2 regions of the Mesorhizobium sp. M9A.F.Ca.ET.002.03.1.2 genome follow, and region 1 is predicted to be linked to the other one. Evidence: predicted binding sites of a transcription regulator. Region 1 holds the regulator's gene; the other holds the start of a gene.
What was found. The regulator LexA, encoded in region 1, represses DNA repair genes until DNA is damaged. The targets are predictions, from matches to a motif close to TGTTCNNNNTGTGTTCNG.
Positions count from the first base shown of each region.

Region 2: the regulator LexA is predicted to act here: its motif matches at 1,934-1,951, upstream of dinB (DNA polymerase IV).

Region 1 is NZ_CP034443.1:4,796,496-4,801,929, forward strand. Features, by position in the region: gene gltX (glutamate--tRNA ligase) at 1-207, opposite strand, end outside; gene EJ066_RS23140 (ComEC/Rec2 family competence protein) at 311-2,776, shown strand; gene lexA (transcriptional repressor LexA) at 2,770-3,507, opposite strand; gene glp (gephyrin-like molybdotransferase Glp) at 3,611-4,816, opposite strand; gene moaC (cyclic pyranopterin monophosphate synthase MoaC) at 4,816-5,313, opposite strand; gene trpC (indole-3-glycerol phosphate synthase TrpC) at 5,315-5,434, opposite strand, start outside.
Region 2 is NZ_CP034443.1:5,819,713-5,825,146, forward strand. Features, by position in the region: gene EJ066_RS28285 (helix-turn-helix transcriptional regulator) at 1-421, shown strand, start outside; gene EJ066_RS32240 (hypothetical protein) at 465-944, opposite strand; gene EJ066_RS28295 (hypothetical protein) at 979-1,347, shown strand; gene EJ066_RS28300 (GNAT family N-acetyltransferase) at 1,431-1,889, shown strand; gene dinB (DNA polymerase IV) at 2,008-3,249, shown strand; gene EJ066_RS28310 (dihydrodipicolinate synthase family protein) at 3,513-4,412, shown strand; gene EJ066_RS28315 (LysR family transcriptional regulator) at 4,585-5,434, opposite strand, start outside.

The sequences.
Region 1 (5,434 bases):
AGTGAGGCCGAGCCAGGAGAGCCCATCGAGAATGGCGGCGGTTGCCGCGTCGGTCGAACGCTCGCGATCGGTGTCCTCGATGCGCAGCAGCATCGTGCCGCCGGTGTGTTTCGCATACAGCCAGTTGAACAGCGCCGTGCGCGCCCCGCCAATATGCAGGAAGCCGGTGGGCGAGGGGGCAAAACGGGTGACGACCTTGTCGGACATGGAACTCTCGGGGCAAGCGCAGGAAACGGATGTGGCGGTGCGGACTTTCGCGCGTCGCGCGTTCATGTAGCATAGGAGGTCAAGGGCGCAAGGGGCAGACCCGATGGCTGGACCAGGCCGCGATGCGGACGAGAGCGACGGCGCGGTCAGCAGCGTCAGCGAACGGTCGCTGTTTGCCACATCGGTGCCTGTCATACCGGCGCCGGATTCGCTGCCACGCCTTGATGTCAGCCCCTGGCCCCCTCAGGGGCTTGCAACGGTCCCGAGCCCGAAGATCGGCCCTGCCCTTCGCCTGCGCGGACACCTTCGCCGTCTTTCGCCGTCCGGCATCCGCAACAGCGTGGTCTCCGCGGCCAGCCTGGAAATCGACCGTGGCGTCGCCTTCTTGCTGGTGCCGGTTTTCCTGGCATGCGGGGTGATCTTCTATTTTTCATTGGCGAGCGAACCGGACTTTTCGCAACCCATCGCCGTCGTCGTCCTCACGGCATTGTGTGCGGCCGCCTCGCGCTCATGGCGCAAAACGCATCTGTGCTTCGTGGTGACGCTGCTGTGCGCGCTCGGCGTGCTCGCCGCCAAGGTCGAGACATGGCGCGCGGGAACGCAGATGCTCGGCTCGGAAATCCCGACCCGGCTGACCGGCCGTGTCGTTAGCCTCGACCGGATGGCGAACGGTCGCATCCGGCTGACCATCGATGTGATCTCGACCGCCCGGCCAACGCTGCGCTACATGCCGGCTCGGATTCGCGCTTCGGCGATGAAGATACCGCCTGAGATGACCGCCGGATCAAAAGTGACCGGCTATGTCAGGCTGCTGCCACCAACCGGCCCGGTGCGGCCGGACGGCTATGATTACTCGTTCGACAGCTATTTTGCCGGCATCGGCGCCAGCGGCTTTTTCCTTGGCACGCCAAAGGTCATTCCCCCGAATGGTTCACCAGATGGGACACCGCTTGCTGCGCGTCTTTCTTCCGCAGTCGAGAACGCGCGGGAGAGCATCGCAGTCCATGTTCGCAGTCAAGTTGGCGGTGCCGAAGGCGAGATTGCCGCCGCGCTGATTGTCGGCGTGCGCGCTGGCATTCCCGAAGAGATCAACGAGGCGATGCGGCGCACCGGCATCTATCACATCATCTCCATCTCCGGCCTGCACATGGCGCTGGTTGCCGGCACGGTCATGGCGCTGCTGCGCGGCGCCTTTTCGCTGTTTCCCGATTTCTCCTCGCGACGGCCGGTCAAGAAATACGCGGCCGCGGCCGCGCTTTTTTCGATTGCAGCCTATCTCATCATTTCGGGCGTCGTGGTCGCGGCCGAACGCAGCTTTATCATGCTGGCGGTGATGCTGATCGCCGTGCTGTTCGACCGGGCGGCGCTCACCATGCGCAATCTGGCGATCTCGGCGATTGCCGTCATCGTCGTATCGCCGCATGAGGTTGTCGGGCCGAGTTTTCAAATGTCCTTCGCCGCGACCGCGGCGCTCGTCGGCGCCTATGCCGGCTGGTCCGACTACCGAGCAGGCAGGGCCACCGCGCCACCGCCGCGACGATCGCCGCTCGGCTTCGTCACGCGAAAATTCCTGGTGGCGATGGGCGGCCTTGCCATGACCTCCATCATCGCGGGAAGCGCGACGGCGCTTTTTGCCATATGGCATTTCCAGCGGGTCTCGCCACTCAGCCTGTTCGCCAATCTGGCGATCATGCCTGTTGTTTCGCTGGTGGTCATGCCTTTCGGCGTTCTTAGCGCTCTGGCGATGCCGTTCGGTGCCGACGGGCCTTTCCTCTATGTGATGGGCAAGGGGCTGTCAGCGATGATCGTCCTATCCGGATGGATCTCGGAGCGCTCGCCCATCGACGCGGTCGGGCTGATTTCGATGCAGTCGGTCCTGCTGGCGACGATCGCTCTTGTCATCGCGACCATGGCGACGACCTGGCTGCGGCTCGCGGCGCTTCCTTTTGCGCTTGCCGGCCTGCTGACGATTTCCGACACACGCACGCCCGACGTGCTGATCTCGGAGAATGCGCGACTGGTCGCTCTGCCGGTCGGCGGCGGTGAGCTTGCCGTCAACCGGGCGCGCCCGAACGAATTTACCATCGACAACTGGAAACACGCCCTGAAGGCCGAGACGATCATCATGCCGGAGACATTCGCCAAGACGGATATACAATTCGACATCACCGATCCGGCAGACCTGCCGCCGGGCGCGCCTTTCTACTGCACCGCCGGCCTGTGCCTTGCCCGGCATCCGTCCGGTGCGATCGTCGCGCTCGCCGACGACCGCAAAACCGCGCGGCCAGCCTGTGCCTTTGCGGACTTGATCGTCATCGACGATGCGACAGCCTATTATGATCCCTGCCGCAATCCGCTGGTCCTCGTCGTGACCAAACGGCAACTCGCTCGCATGGGCAGTGCCGCCGTCTTCTTCGATCCGCAATCGGCGACGACGCGCGCAAAAATTCGTTTCGCCGTCGAAGAACCGTACCGGCCCTGGCATGTACAGCGACAGTTTTCTCGAGAGGCGAGGGGGCTGCCGCCATACCGCGAGGCCGAAAAACCCAAAAAAGCCGCCGCTCAGTAACGCCGAATCAATCCGACGAGCTTGCCCTGCACCTTGACCCGGTCAGGCCCGAAAATGCGCGTCTCATAGGCCGGATTGGCGGCTTCCAGGGCGATCGAGGCGCCTTTGCGGCGGAACCGCTTCAGCGTCGCTTCCTCCTCGTCGACCAGGGCCACGATGATCTCGCCGGGCTGGGCGGTGTTGGCGTTGCGAATAATGACCGTGTCGCCGTCGAAAATGCCGGCCTCGATCATCGAATCACCCTTGACCTCCAAGGCATAATGCTCGCCGCCCATGATCATGTCCGGCGGCACCGAGATCGAATGCGTCTGGTGCTGGATGGCATCGATCGGCACACCGGCAGCGATGCGGCCCATCACCGGGATGGATACGGTGGCAATGACGTCGTCGTCATTGCCGGCCGCAGGCATGCGTGAAGGCGCTGGCTTGACCTGTCGTCCGAGGTTGCCCTGACCAAGACTGCCTTGAATGACGCTCGGCGAGAATTTGCGCGCCGCATTGAGACCGGGCGCGATCGAATCGGGCAGGCGCAGCACCTCCAGCGCGCGGGCGCGGTTGGGCAAGCGGCGAATGAAGCCGCGCTCCTCCAGCGCCGTGATCAGCCGATGGATTCCCGACTTGGAGGCGAGGTCGAGCGCTTCCTTCATCTCGTCGAAGGAAGGCGGAATGCCGCTTTCCTTCAGCCGTTCGTGGATGAACATAAGCAGTTCATGTTGTTTGCGTGTCAGCATCGCGACCCCCAACAGAATCAAAAAACAAACCCAGAACAAACACTATCTGTTCCAGTTGTGTTCCGCAACCGTTTAAAGTTTAATGAATCTGTTGACGTTTTGTTCAGCGTAGCATCAGCACGCTGCAGGCAGCGCCCGTCGTGGCTGCGGGAGCGAATGGCTCGCGCACGATCAGCCCGTTGGCGTCGGCCAGCATTCTGAGCATCGAGGAATCCTGGATGCCGAACGGCGTCGCCTCAAGCAAGCCGGCTTCTTCCTTCACCATGGCGCGTACATAGTCCTGCCTGAGATCGTTGGCCGGCATCGCAGCACCCAGCCGCGCCTCACGGATGTCCTGCCGGTAGGCACGGCCGCCGAGCCGTGCAAGCAGCGGCTTCAGGAAGAGCTGCGTGCAGACCAGGCTCGCCACCGGATTGCCGGGCAGGCCGATGCAGCGGATGCCGCCCAGCCGGCCGAACATCAGCGGTTTGCCGGGCCGCATGGCGATCTTCCAGAAATCGAGCGTCATGCCTTCGCCGGTCAGCACGTCATGAACGAGGTCGTGGTCGCCGACCGAGGCGCCGCCCAACGTGACGATGACGTCGGCTCCTGCGTCGACCGCTTTTTTCACCAGCGCGGCGATCGCCTCCTTGCGGTCTGCGGCGATGCCGAGATCGAGCACACGCGCGCCGACCGAGCGGGCCGCGGCGGCGACGCCATAGGCATTGGACGAGATGATCTGGTCTGGGCCGAGGTCGCTGCCCGGCGGCAGCAATTCGTCGCCGGTGGCGATGATGGCGACCAGCGGCCGTTTCACCACGCTGACCTGCGGATGGTTGGCTGACGCCGCCAGTGACAAGGCCGCCGGATCGAGCAGGCGGCCTTTCCCCAGCAGAACGTCGCCCTTTGAGAAATCGAGCCCGAGGCGGCGGATGTTGCGGCCTTCAACCGTCGATGCGGTCACTTCGATGCTGCCGCCGCCAAGGTCGCGGACATTCTCCTGGATGACGATGGTGTCAGCGCCTGCGGGAAGCGGCGCGCCGGTGAAGATGCGCACGGCCTGCTTCTCACCGACCGTCCCGGCGAAGCCGCGGCCGGCCGGCGCCATGCCGATCACCGAAAGCCTTGCGGGTACGGACGCGACATCGGCGGCCCGCGCGGCATAGCCGTCCATGGCGGACGCGTTGAAGGGCGGCTGGGTGCGGAGCGCCACGAGCGGCTCCGCCAGCACGCGGTCGGCGGCGGCTATCAGGGCGACGCTTTCGGCTTGCGAGGGCGCAGCACCTTCAAGCAGGCGCTCGAGCGCCTCGGTGACCGGAAGCAGCGCCATTATTGCCCAGCCCCTTGGGCGCCCACCTTGTAGTCGCCGGATTTGCCGCCGGTCTTTTCCACCAGCCTGATGCCGGAGATCACCATGGCCCGGTCGACCGCCTTGGCCATATCGTAGATGGTCAGGCAAGCGACCGAGACGGCGGTCAGCGCCTCCATCTCGACGCCGGTCTTGCCGGTGACACGGGCCAGTGCCGTGACCCTCAGGCCGGGCAGCGTCGCGTCCGGTTCGATCTCGACGGATATCTTGGTCAACAGCAGCGGATGACAGAGCGGGATCAGCTCATGCGTCCTCTTGGCCGCCATGATGCCGGCGATGCGCGCCGTGCCCAGCACGTCGCCTTTCTTGGCATCGCCGTCGACGATCATCTTGAGCGTCTCTGGCAGCATCGAGACAAAGCCCTCGGCGACCGCCGTGCGCGTCGTCTCAGCCTTGTCACCTACATCGACCATATTGGCTTCACCCTGTGCGCCAAGATGGGTGAGGGCAGGCGTCATATCAGATCGCCTCTGCCGGCGCCTTGCCCGTCAAAAGCAGGCGCGTTGCGGCGGCCACATCCTGTTGCCGCATCAGGCTCTCGCCGACGAGGAAGGTGCCGATGCCGCTTTTTTCCAGCTT
Region 2 (5,434 bases), 1.0 Mb from region 1:
CGCCCTGTCCGCCGGCCCGATGGACATCGAGCTTCTGGGCGCCGCGGTCGGTGGCGACGACGGCGATTTCACCTTCAACGGCGAGGTCGCCGGCTATGTCCAGCGCCCGCCCGGCATCGCCCATTTGCGCAAGGTGTTCGCGCTGCATGTGCTTTCCGACTCGATGGTGCCGCGCTACGAGCCCGGCGAGATGCTCTATTGCGGCGGCCGCGATGCCGTGCCCGGCGACCATGTGGTGATCGAGATGTTCCCCGAGGAAAACGAGCGCAACGGCAAGGCCTTCATCAAGAAGCTGGTCAAGCGCACCGCCGCCGAGCTGGTCGTCGAGCAGTACAACCCGCCGAAGACGCTGACCTTCAACCGCTATGCGATCAAGGCCGTCTTCCGCGTCATCCCGCTCAAGGAACTGCTGGGGTACTGAGGGGCGGCGGGGCGCGCCCCCCTCTCCGCCTGCGGGCCTCCCATCAAGCCCGCCTGGATCTCTCCAGGGGAACCTCGCGCTCGCTAAGCATCCGCGCCTCGGCGCGGCGCTGCTGCTGCTCGTCGATGAACGCCGCCTGAATCGAAACCGCCCCGCCCGGCAATCCGTCGGCCCGGCAGGCCTTGCAGACGAGGCGCCCAGAAAGGGCCGCCAGTGGCGTCTGCGCGGTCACCCCGAAACGCTTGAGCTCGGCCGGCTTCCACCATCTGTTGCGGCCGCAGTCGATACACTCGACCGCAATCGAGACGACCTCGGCGATCGTCGCTTCCTTGCCCGGCAATGCCATCGCCCCATACGTCTCCGTTCCTGTTTTGTTCGCATCATTATGGGTTTTTGCTGAAGAGTCGAGTCGGTTCCGCTCAAACCCGTGGAAAAGTTTAACTTGTATCAATTTTTGAGTTATGCTTATATCTTCGCATCGACGAATGATACCGCCGCGGACGATACGGATGGGCGGCAGCATCCGTCGCGGCCGCCGATAGCCCAAGGAAACCAGGATGGACGCCCTCTCCGCCCAATTCGCCCGTGACTGCGGCTATACCGGCGACAGCCCGGCCATGCTGGCGGCCTTGGCGGCCATCCGCCTCGACGGCATAGGCAAGGCCCGCCTGGGCCATGGCCAGCGCAAGGCGGTGATCGACCGGCTGAAGCCGAGCCAGGCCCTGTTCCTGGCGGCGATCCGTCCGGCGCAGTCGGCCGAGGAGGCGATCGAGGACGCCGCCCGCTTCATCGCCTGCTATCGCAACATGCCGCGCTGGCGCCAGGAAAGGCGCGGCGCCGATCTCGCCCGCGCCAGGCAGCAGCGGCTCCTGGCGCGCTTCTTCCGCCGCTACGGCCACCGCCTCTGGGGACGGCAGGCTGCCTGAGCCGGAGGTCGCCGAGAACATCGGCCGCGAATAGCTGGATCGCTCTTGCCGTCGCCAGGCCCGCGCCGTATGTCATCCCCTCGATGAACGAGATCGAATTCCGTCGCGCGCAAGCGCCCGACTTGCCGGCGATTGTGGCAATGCTTGCCGACGACCCGCTCGGCGCGCACCGCGAAGACGCGTCCACGCCGCTCGCGCCCTCCTACCTCGATGCCTTCAGGGCGATCGACGCCGATCCCAACCAGTTGCTGGCCGTGGCCGTCGAAGCCGGACGGGTGGTCGGAACCCTGCAGATCACCTTCCTCCCCGGCATTTCGAGGAAGGGCGCCTGGCGCGGCCAGATCGAAGGCGTTCGCGTCGCCCGGCAATGGCGGTCTCGCGGTGTCGGCAAACGGATGGTCGAATGGGCGATCGACGAGTGCCGTTCGCGCAATTTCAGCTTTGTCCAGCTCACGACCGACAAGAGTCGGTCGCAGGCGCATGCTTTCTACGAGCGCCTCGGTTTCACCGCCAGCCATCTCGGCTACAAGATGGCATTGTAGGCCGGGGCGCCTGTCATCTGCGCTCCTTGACAATCCGCCCACAATGTTCTCTTTATGTTCCGCACGAAACCACCTCAAGACAATGCGGCGTTCGTACCGCCGCGGGCGAACGGGCCGGATGGAAGCCAACATCCTCCACGCGGATCTGGACGCCTTCTATGCCTCGGTCGAACAGTTGCTCGACCCGGCGCTGCGCGGCAAGCCGATCGCCGTCGGCGGCGGCGTCGTGCTGGCCGCTTCCTACGAGGCCAGGGCGTTCGGCGTGCGTGGCGGCATGCCGGGGCGGCGGGCGCGCGAACTCTGCCCCGGGCTGATCTTCGTCGGCGGCCACTTCAAGGACTACCAGCGGCTGGGCGACGCCGCCATTCAAGTGCTCGGCGATTTCACGCCGGTGGTCGAGCGGATTTCCATCGACGAGGCCTTTGCCGACGTCGCCGGCTGCACCCATCTGTTCGGCCAGCCGGCCGAGATCGCCACAGCCATCCGCAGCCGCGTGCGGGCCGAGCTCGGCCTGCCGATCTCGATCGGCGTGGCGCGCACCAAGCATCTGGCCAAGATCGCCTCGCAAGTGGCCAAGCCCGACGGGCTGGTGGTCGTCGATCCGCGCCACGAACTGGAGTTCCTCCACGATCTGCCGGTCGAGCTGATGTGGGGCGTCGGCCCGGTCACTAGGCAGCGCCTGGCCGGCATCGGCGTCAGCACCATCGGCGAGCTGGCGAAAACCAACGGCGGGGCGCTGGAGCGCCTGCTCGGGCCGGCGGCGGGCGAAAAGCTCAACGCGCTGGCGTGGAACCGCGATCCGCGCAAACTCGAGACGCAGCGCCGGGCGCGATCGGCCGGCGCGCAATCGGCGCTCGGCAGGAAACCGGCCGAAGAAAAGGTCTTCGTGCCCACCCTGCTGCATCTGGCCGACAGGGTTGCCACCAGGCTGCGGGCAAAATCGCGGCCCGGCCGCACGGTGACGGTCCGCGTCCGCTTTGCCGATTTGCGTTCGGTGACGCGCTCGATCACGCTCGACCAGCCGATTTCGGCAACCGCCATGCTGGCCGAGATCGCCGAGGCGCTGGTGCGCAAGGTGCTTACCGATCATCCGCACGAAAGGACCATCTCGCTGCTGGCGATCGCCGTCTCGCATCTGGAGCAGCAGGCCTGCCTGCAGCTGGAGCTGCCGCTCGGCCTCGACGACGACAGGCGCCGCCCCGGTACCAGGAAGGGTGCGGCGCGCTGGACCGCAGACCGCGCCATCGACAAGATCCGCGACCGCTTCGGCTGGGAGGCGGTCGGCTATGCCTCGGTGGCGCTCGGCCTGTCACGATCGGTTCCCGACGCTTTTCGCGAGCTGGCCGAAAAGGAATTGTGAGCCGCCATCAATTATAACATCCGCCGAAGAATGCAGCGGCGCAGAATGAAGGCGGTAGCGATCCTTCGCGCCCCCCTCTGTCCCGCCGGCTTCAGAGTCCTGCACCGTCGCGACGGTGCACACAGGATCCCCAGGCCAGCGGCAACGGCAATCATCCGCGTCCGGTTGACGAACCGCATCCGCATGTGAATGATCCGCCGCGCCCGAGCCAGGCTGCTTCGACAGGCCGGCTGAATCAACACCCTCGAACAAAAAGAACCGCAATGACAGGCAACAGCAGGCTGCGCGGCGTGATCGCCGCCATTCCGACCCCGTTCACCAGGGAGCTCGAGCCCGATCTGGACCGCTTCGTCAGGCTGGCCGGCAGGCTTCTGGACGAAGGCTGCGACGCGCTCAATGTGTGCGGCACCACCGGCGAGGCGACGTCGATGAGCCTCGCCCAGCGCAAGGTCCTGATGTCCACCGCCGCCAAGGCCTTGCCGCGCGACCGCTTGATGGTCGGCACGGGGGCCGCGGCGGTCGCCGACGCCATCGAACTCACGCGCCATGCCGGAGACCTGGGTTTCGCCGGCGCGCTGCTGCTGCCGCCTTTTTATTACAAGAACGTTCCCGATGACGGGGTGATCGCCTATTTCAGCGCCGTCGCGGAGATGACGGCGGCACAGGCGGTGCCGCTCTACCTCTATCATTTCCCGGCGCTGTCAGGCGTCCCCTTCCACCCCGCTTTGGTGGCGGCGTTGCGGGAGCGGATCGGCCCGCGTCTCCGCGGCCTCAAGGATTCGTCGGGGGACCTGGCCTATGCCCGGACGGTGGCCGCTGCGGTGCCGGACTTCGATGTCTTTCCGAGCGACGAGGGATCGCTGATTGAGGCGAGAGGCGGCACATTCGCCGGATGCATCTCCGCCACCGCCAACCTCTCGAGCAGGCTTTGCGCCGCGGCCTGGCGCGACGGCGATGCCGACGCGCTCGCCACCGCATCCGCGATCAGAAAACGCGTCGCTTCCGGCCCGCTGATCCCCGGCATCAAGGCGATGGTTGCCGCCATGACGGCCGACGCGGCCTATGCCGCGCCGCTGCCGCCGCTGACGGCGCTCTCCGCCGCCGAGAGCAAAAAGCTCGAGCATGATCTCGAGGCTATTCTCGGCAGACGCGTCGGCGTCTGATGCGCTAATGTCTGTCGCCCAAAAGTGCGCAGCGGTTTTGGGATAACGACATGCATAAAAACAAGAATTTAAAGCCCAGACCGGCGACATGCCGCGTCGGAAGTGCGCGTCCGACCGACTGAGACCGGCGCTCCTGGCCCCCGGCTGCTCGGATGCACTTTGACGGGAGCACCTATTGGGCCGTTTGCCAGTCGTGCTCCTTCACCGCCTTGGCAAAAGCCGAGACAACAGGGGAAGGCAAGCGGTCGGCCACTGAAACGAGCGACACCTCGCGTATGATTTCAGGGTCGACGACGGGCCTGTGACAGACACCGGGATGGCTGGCCGAGTACTCTGCGATGAAGCAGACGCCCATGCCGGCGGCGATCATCGCCAGAATCCAATCCTCGCGCTCGCTGCGAAAGGCGCTGCGGATATCGAAGCCGATATTCCGGCAGAGCCCGTCTATGTGATCGCCATATTCGCAATTGATGCGCTCAAGATAGGCTTCGCCGCGGACATCCGTAAGATGAAGCGTATTGCGCGTCTCGAAAGGATGGCCGGTCGAGAAGGCGAGCCCGAAGCGCTCCCGGTAAACAGGATCCGCCTTCAGGCCGTGGTCGAATGGTTCGGGTCTTGCCAGTAGGGCGACGTCAAGCTTGCCCTCGCTCAGAAGGTCGGTGAGATGGCTTGCCGCGCCCTCGATCACGGTCACTTCTATGCCTGGATAGCGCTCTCGAAATTCATTGAGGAAACCGATGAAGCGCAGCGGGCCTATGGTGCACATCACACCGAGCGTCAGCGACGCGGTTTCCAGGGAGAGGAAGCTCCTGGCTGTCTTCTTCGCAGTCTCCGAACGCTGGAATACTTCGTCCAGATGGGTCCGCATCAGACAGCCGAAATCGGTGAGCCGGACGCGGGTTTTCTCGCGGTGGAAAAGATAGCCGCCAAGTTCCGCCTCCAGCTTCTGTATGGCCCGCGTCAGCGCAGGCTGGCCGACGTGAACGAGGTCCGCCGCGCGATGAAAGTTGAGAGTCCGGCTG